One region of the Pseudomonas sp. C11 genome, then DNA from elsewhere that is predicted to be linked to it. Evidence: predicted binding sites of a transcription regulator. Region 1 holds the regulator's gene; the other holds the start of a gene.

The links. Region 1 encodes FliA, which starts transcription of late flagellar genes. Its sites were predicted from a motif close to CTAAAGTTTNNNNNNNNNNNGCCGNTAA; they were not measured.
Region 2: a site for FliA is predicted at 1,248-1,275, ahead of VC352_RS04825 (methyl-accepting chemotaxis protein). Genes of this name have one in related genera too.

The regions. Positions count from the first base shown of each region.
Region 1 is NZ_JAWIIP010000002.1:138,901-142,310, reverse strand. It holds gene flhF (flagellar biosynthesis protein FlhF) at 1-185, shown strand, start outside; gene fleN (flagellar synthesis regulator FleN) at 273-1,103, shown strand; gene fliA (RNA polymerase sigma factor FliA) at 1,100-1,846, shown strand; gene VC352_RS03780 (chemotaxis response regulator CheY) at 1,947-2,321, shown strand; gene VC352_RS03775 (protein phosphatase CheZ) at 2,341-3,129, shown strand; gene VC352_RS03770 (chemotaxis protein CheA) at 3,142-3,410, shown strand, end outside.
Region 2 is NZ_JAWIIP010000002.1:379,356-382,765, forward strand. It holds gene VC352_RS04815 (ABC transporter permease subunit) at 1-14, opposite strand, end outside; gene VC352_RS04820 (ABC transporter ATP-binding protein) at 14-934, opposite strand; gene VC352_RS04825 (methyl-accepting chemotaxis protein) at 1,313-3,112, shown strand; gene VC352_RS04830 (VOC family protein) at 3,149-3,410, shown strand, end outside.

The DNA of each region.
Region 1 (3,410 bases):
GCCAGCATCTGCCGGTAGCCTATGTCACGGACGGGCCGCGGATTCCGGATGATCTGCACGTTCCGCGTAGCCACCAACTGGTCAGCCGCGCGGTGGGATTGCAGGCGCCGGAGGAGCCGAGCGAGGACGCCATGGCGCAATTGTTCGCCGGTCTCTATCAAGGAACCGCGCGGCGCGTCGGCTGAAGCGCTAAAGTGTTGCAAACCCTGCGTTTTTTGCAGGGGCGAACGGCCGGTTGGCCAAGTCGAAGTTAGACAAGGTATTGAGAGAACATGGGTATGCATCCCGTACAGGTGATCGCGGTAACCGGCGGCAAGGGCGGTGTCGGTAAGACCAACGTGTCGGTGAATCTGTCCATGGCCCTCGCCGATCTGGGGCGCCGGGTGATGTTGATGGACGCCGACCTTGGGCTCGCCAACGTCGATGTGCTGCTGGGGCTGAGCCCCAAGCGCACCCTGGCCGACGTGATCGCTGGTGAGTGCGACCTGCGTGACGTCCTGCTGCAGGGGCCGGGCGGTATCCGCATCGTGCCGGCCGCATCGGGCACGCAGAGCATGGTCAACCTTTCGCCCATGCAGCACGCCGGCCTGATCCAGGCATTCAGCGATATCAGCGAAAACCTCGACGTATTGGTGATCGACACTGCAGCCGGCATCGGCGATGCGGTCGTCAGCTTCGTGCGGGCGGCGCAGGAAATTCTCGTTGTGGTCTGCGACGAGCCGACCTCGATCACCGACGCCTACGCGCTGATCAAGCTGCTCAACCGCGACCATGGCATCAGCCGCTTCCGCGTGCTGGCCAACATGGCGCACAGCCCGCAGGAAGGTCGCAATCTCTTTGCTAAGCTGACCAAGGTGACGGATCGTTTTCTCGATGTCGCCCTGCAGTACGTCGGCGCGGTGCCCTACGACGAATGCGTACGCAAGGCGGTGCAGAAGCAGCGCGCCGTCTATGAAGCCTTCCCGCGCTCCAAATGCGCACTGGCGTTCAAGGCAATCGCTCAGAAGGTCGATACCTGGCCGCTGCCGGCCAACCCGCGCGGCCATCTGGAGTTCTTCGTCGAGCGCCTGGTGAAGCAACCGACAGCAGACTCGGCCGTATGACAGCAGCCTCTGGACTTCGTATGTACAACAAGGCTCGTGCGCAGGACTCCCAGCACCAGTTGATCGAGCGCTATGCGCCGCTGGTCAAGCGCATTGCCTATCACTTGCTGGCGCGTCTGCCAGCCAGCGTGCAGGTGGACGATCTGATTCAGGCCGGGATGATCGGCCTGCTCGAAGCCTCGCGCAAATACGACTCCAGCAAGGGTGCAAGCTTCGAAACATTCGCCGGTATTCGCATCCGCGGTGCCATGCTCGACGAGGTACGCAAGGGCGATTGGGCACCGCGTTCGGTGCACCGCAACAGCCGGATGGTCAGCGATGCGATACGTACCGTTGAAGCGAGAACGGGGCGTGACGCTAAAGATCACGAGGTTGCTGCCGAACTCCAATTGAGTCTGGAAGATTACTACGGCATTCTTGGCGACACTTTGGGCAGCCGCCTGTTCAGTTTCGACGACCTATTGCAGGACGGTGAACATGGCGGACTGCACGAAGACGCCGGGCACACCCACCTCGAACCTTCGCGGGATCTCGAAGATGAACGCTTTCAAGCGGCATTGGCCGAGGCCATTGCCGGCCTGCCGGAGCGCGAGCGTCTGGTGCTGGCGCTGTATTACGATGAAGAACTGAACCTGAAGGAAATCGGTGAAGTACTGGGGGTCAGCGAATCGCGCGTCAGTCAGTTGCACAGTCAGTGCGCGGCGCGTCTGCGTTCGCGGCTGAGTGAATGGCGCGCTGGCTGAGTCGCAGCGCACTCGCAGGCAGAAACGGTTTCACGATTAAAGGACGTAGTTGCAAACGCAATACGTTTGGGACTGTACGGAGGTCGACTTGGACAAGAACATGAAAATCCTCATCGTTGACGATTTTTCGACGATGCGACGGATCATCAAGAACCTCTTGCGAGACTTGGGTTTCACCAATACCGCCGAGGCCGATGACGGCACTTCAGCGTTGCCGATGCTGCAGAGCGGCAGCTTCGACTTTCTGGTCACCGACTGGAACATGCCCGGTATGACCGGCATCGACCTGCTGCGTGCGGTACGTGCGGATGAGCGCCTCAAGCACCTGCCGGTGCTGATGGTCACCGCCGAAGCCAAGCGTGACCAGATCATCGAAGCGGCTCAGGCCGGCGTGAATGGCTATGTGGTCAAGCCCTTCACTGCGCAGGTGCTGAAGGAAAAGATCGAGAAGATCTTCGAGCGGGTCAACGGCTGATGTCGGCCGCGAGGGTGCTATGGAACACGATGATTCCACATTGGGCGATCTTGAAACGTCCCTGAAAACCAATGCCCGCGAACTGGTCGATAGCCTCGAAAAAGGTAACTTCGGCAACGCGGTGCAACTGATCAATGAGCTCAACAAGGTTCGTGATCGTGGTTTGTATCACGAGGTCGGCAAGCTGACCCGTGAGCTGCACAACGCTATTGTCAATTTTCAGCTCGACCCGCGCATGCCTCATGCCAAGGAGCTGTCGCAGATATCCGACGCCACCGAGCGTCTGAACTACGTCGTCACCCAGACCGAGAAAGCGGCTAACCGCACCATGGATCTGGTGGAGCAGAGTGCACCACTGGTCAATGACCTGGCCGATGAGGCGCAGAGCCTCAGCGCCGAGTGGGGTCGTTTCATGCGCCGGGAAATCGGCGCAGAGGGTTTCCGTGAGCTGGCCAAACGCATCGAGCTGTTCCTTGCGCGTAGCGAGCGTGACAGCAGCAAGCTGTCCAACCACCTCAACGACATTCTGCTGGCGCAGGATTACCAGGATCTGACCGGTCAGGTGATCAAGCGGGTGACGCAGCTGGTCACCGAGGTGGAAAGCAACCTGCTTAAATTAGTCCTAATGGCCAGTTCGGTAGACCGCTTCGCGGGTATCGAACATGACCACGATGCATTGCGTGCCGAACAACAGCAGCAAAAATCGCCGTCGACGGGTGAAGGTCCGCAGATTCATGCCGATAAGCGTGATGACGTCGCCTCCAATCAGGACGATGTCGACGACCTGCTATCCAGTCTTGGATTCTAAGGAGCACCCCACATGAGCTTCGGCGCCGATGAAGAGATCCTCCAGGATTTCCTGGTAGAGGCCGGCGAGATTCTCGAACAGTTGTCCGAGCAGTTGGTCGAGCTGGAAAGCCGACCGGACGACATGAACCTGCTGAACGCCATCTTTCGCGGTTTCCACACCGTCAAGGGCGGAGCAGGCTTCCTTCAGCTCAACGAGCTGGTGGAGTGCTGTCATATTGCCGAGAACGTGTTCGACATCCTTCGCAAGGGCGAGCGTCGCGTTGACGCTGAACTGATGGA
Region 2 (3,410 bases), 240 kb from region 1:
GGCAACTGGGTCATCACTGCTCTCCCCGGGTCAGCGTGCGGAACACCTCATCGAGGCGACCGCGCTCCACATTGAGTTCACGCACCTTCCAGCCGCGCTCGGCGATCAGCGCATTGACCTGCGGGAAGATCACCGCACCCGGCTGCGCCAGCACACTCAGGCTGTGCTCACGGGCGTTCTCCTCGACAGCGGCGACGCCCGGCAGCGCCGCCAAGGCAGCCTGATCCAGCGCCTCATCGGCCAGCAGCGTCACCGCCTGGTGGTAGCGCGAGCGGCTTTCCAGCTCCAGCGGCGTGCCATCGGCCAGCAAGCGGCCCTGGGCGATGATCACCGCACGGGTACACAGCGCCGTGACCTCTTCGAGGATATGGGTGGAAATGATCACGATCTTGTCGCGGGCCAGGCCCTGGATAAGCTGGCGTACCTGATGCTTCTGGTTGGGGTCGAGGCCATCGGTAGGCTCGTCGAGAATCAGCACACGCGGGTCATGCAGGATCGCCTGGGCCAGGCCGACACGGCGCTTGAAGCCCTTGGACAGCGTCTCGATGCTCTGCTCCAGCACCGTTTCCAGCTCCACCTGCTCGACTGCGCTCTGCACCCGCAAGGTTTTCTCGGCGCCGCGAAAACCGCGCACCTCAGCGATGAACTCGAGGAACCCGCGCACCGTCATGTCGCCATAGCACGGCGCACCTTCCGGCAGATAACCGATCTGACGCTGAGCCTTGAGGGTTTGCGTCTGAATATCGCAACCGAGAATGCTCGCCGTGCCGGAGGTCGGCGCGAGAAACCCCGTGAGCATCTTCATGGTGGTGGATTTACCGGCACCGTTGGGGCCGAGAAAGCCCAGCACTTCCCCTGGCTGGACACTGAACGACAGATCATCGACTGCCGTATACTGCGCAAAACGCTTGGTCAGGTTTCTTATCTCGATCATGGCCTCTCACCGTCGCGAAGGGCACTGCGCTCAGCGAAACCACCGCACAAACGCAGCCCGCAAGAACGCCGGGCGCACGGCAAAGCACAGGCCCGGACGAGGGCATGACTCTGACAAAATCGAAGAGTTCAGTCAGCCAATTGCAACAGGCTGTAAATGGAATATGAGTTCAGCGAAGGGACAGTTTCGAGGCCTTTTACCCCAAGAAATGCCCTGCCGGTGAGATGCGCCGCGAAGGTCATTTCTTTCATGCCGACAGCACAGCAGACCATACTGAGGACGACCGGACAGTGTTAGTGGAAAGACACTTTCACTAAAGGTTCTGCACCACCAGTCGAAGCAGTGACAACCTAAGCTTTTTCCTCCAGGAGCTGCTGCATGCAGTCGATAAAGGCGCTGTACGACGCTATCGAGAGACACTTCTTCGATACCCTGACCAAGAAGCTGTCCAGCCTTTTCCTGCTGGTACTGGTCAGCGGCCTGCTGTTCTGGGTGGCCATCAGCCTGCGTGCCGACATCGTGCAATTGCTGCACGGCAGCCAACTCAACCCTGTGCTGCTCAAACAGGTCGAAGGCAAGCTCGACACCCTCGGCACCGCCCTGGCGCTCAGCGCGCTGTTCACCCTGACCATGATCAGCTTCATGGTCTGGTACTTTCGCCACCTGATCGTACGCCCGGTCAACAACATGACCCGCGCCCTGGAAGAAATCGCCAACGGCGAAGGCGACCTGTCGCGCGACCTGCCGCTGCTGACCCACGACGAAATCCGCACCCTGGCCAGCACCTGCAACCGCTTCCTGGCCAAGCAGCGCGAGATCATCAGCAACGTACAGGCCCTGACCGTACAGATCGCCGTGGAATCCGCCCGCTCGCTGAAGAACATCAGCGACTCCAGCGACAGCGCCACCCATCAGGCGCGCTTCGCCAATGAAGTGATGAGCGAGAGCAACGTCGCCGTCGGCCGCATCGACGAGGTGTCGCAGCAAACCCAGGCGATCTCCACCAGCACCGCGCACAACCTGAGCATGGCGCAGGATTCCTACGCCGAACTGCTGGAAGTCACCGGCAACATCAGCGACATCTCCAGCAGGCTCGATGAATTCAGCACCCTGGTCGCCGCGCTGAACGAGCGCTCCTCGAACATCAAGTCGGTGGTCGGCCTGATCCAGCAGATTTCCTCACAGACCAACCTGCTGGCGCTCAACGCCGCCATCGAAGCAGCCCGCGCCGGTGAGAGCGGGCGCGGCTTCGCCGTGGTCGCCGATGAAGTGCGCACCCTGGCGCAAAGCGTCAGCCAGGCCACCGGCGACATCTCGCAGAACATCGACGCCATGCTCAAGGAAGTCAGCTCGACCCACGAGCAAACCGCCAAGATCAGCCAGAGCGCCCGCGAGACGCAGGTGGTGGTCGAGCGCGCCACCCAGCATTTCGAGAGCATGATCGGCGACTTCGAATCCACCAACGGCAAGCTGGCCGAGATCGCCGAGCACATCCTCCAGGTCGCCGACGCCAACACCGGGATCAACCACCGCGTCACCCAGATCCATGCCGACAGCCAGGCCATCGACCAGCGCATGCAAAGCTCGGCCATCGCCACCCGCGACCTGTCCACCGTGGCCGAACGCGTGCAGACCCTGCTCGGCCGCTTCATCCTCGGCGAAGGCGAACTCGATGCCGCCATCACCCGAGCCACACGCTGCCGCGACGCTCTGCAAACGCGCCTGGCAGCGCTGCAACGCGAAGGCGTGAACCTGTTCGACCAGAACTACAAAGCCGTCCCCAACACCGACCCCAAGCAGTACATGACGGCTTACACCGAACGCTTCGCGCAGATCTGTCAGCAAGAGATCGACGCCCTGACCAAGGGCACCAACGGCGGCATCGTCACCTTCATCGTCGACAGCAAAGGCTATTGCCCGGTGAACAACAGCTGGGTCTCGAAGGCGCCGACCGGCAAGCGCGAAGTCGATCTGCCGGTGTGCCGCAACAAGCGCATATTCTCCGACCCGGTGGGCCTGCGGGCAGCCGGCAACACCCAGCGCTTTCTGCTGCAGACCTACCTACGCGACACCGGCGAAATCATGACCGAGATCGACGTGCCCTTCTTCTTCGAAGGCCGCCACTGGGGCAACCTGCGCATGGGCTTCGACGCTGCGCGTTTGCTGGGCAAGTCGTGAGCGCTCACTTAACGAAAGAGAAGCGCAGGAGGCGCCATGCTCGACCACATTGGCTTGACCGTTAGCGACATCGAGCAGAGCAAGGCGTTCTATACGCGCGCGCTGGCACCAATGGGTTTTCAACTGCTGACTGAAATACCCGTCTCGCTTTCCGGTAGCAAAGACTTCGCAGGCTTTGGCGAACCACCCAAACCAGAGTTCTGGATCAGCTCCGGCACACCTAACACCCCAGCCGTTCACGTCGCCTTTCGCGCCAGCACTCGCGCGCAAGTCGATGCCTTTTATGCTGCGGCGCTGT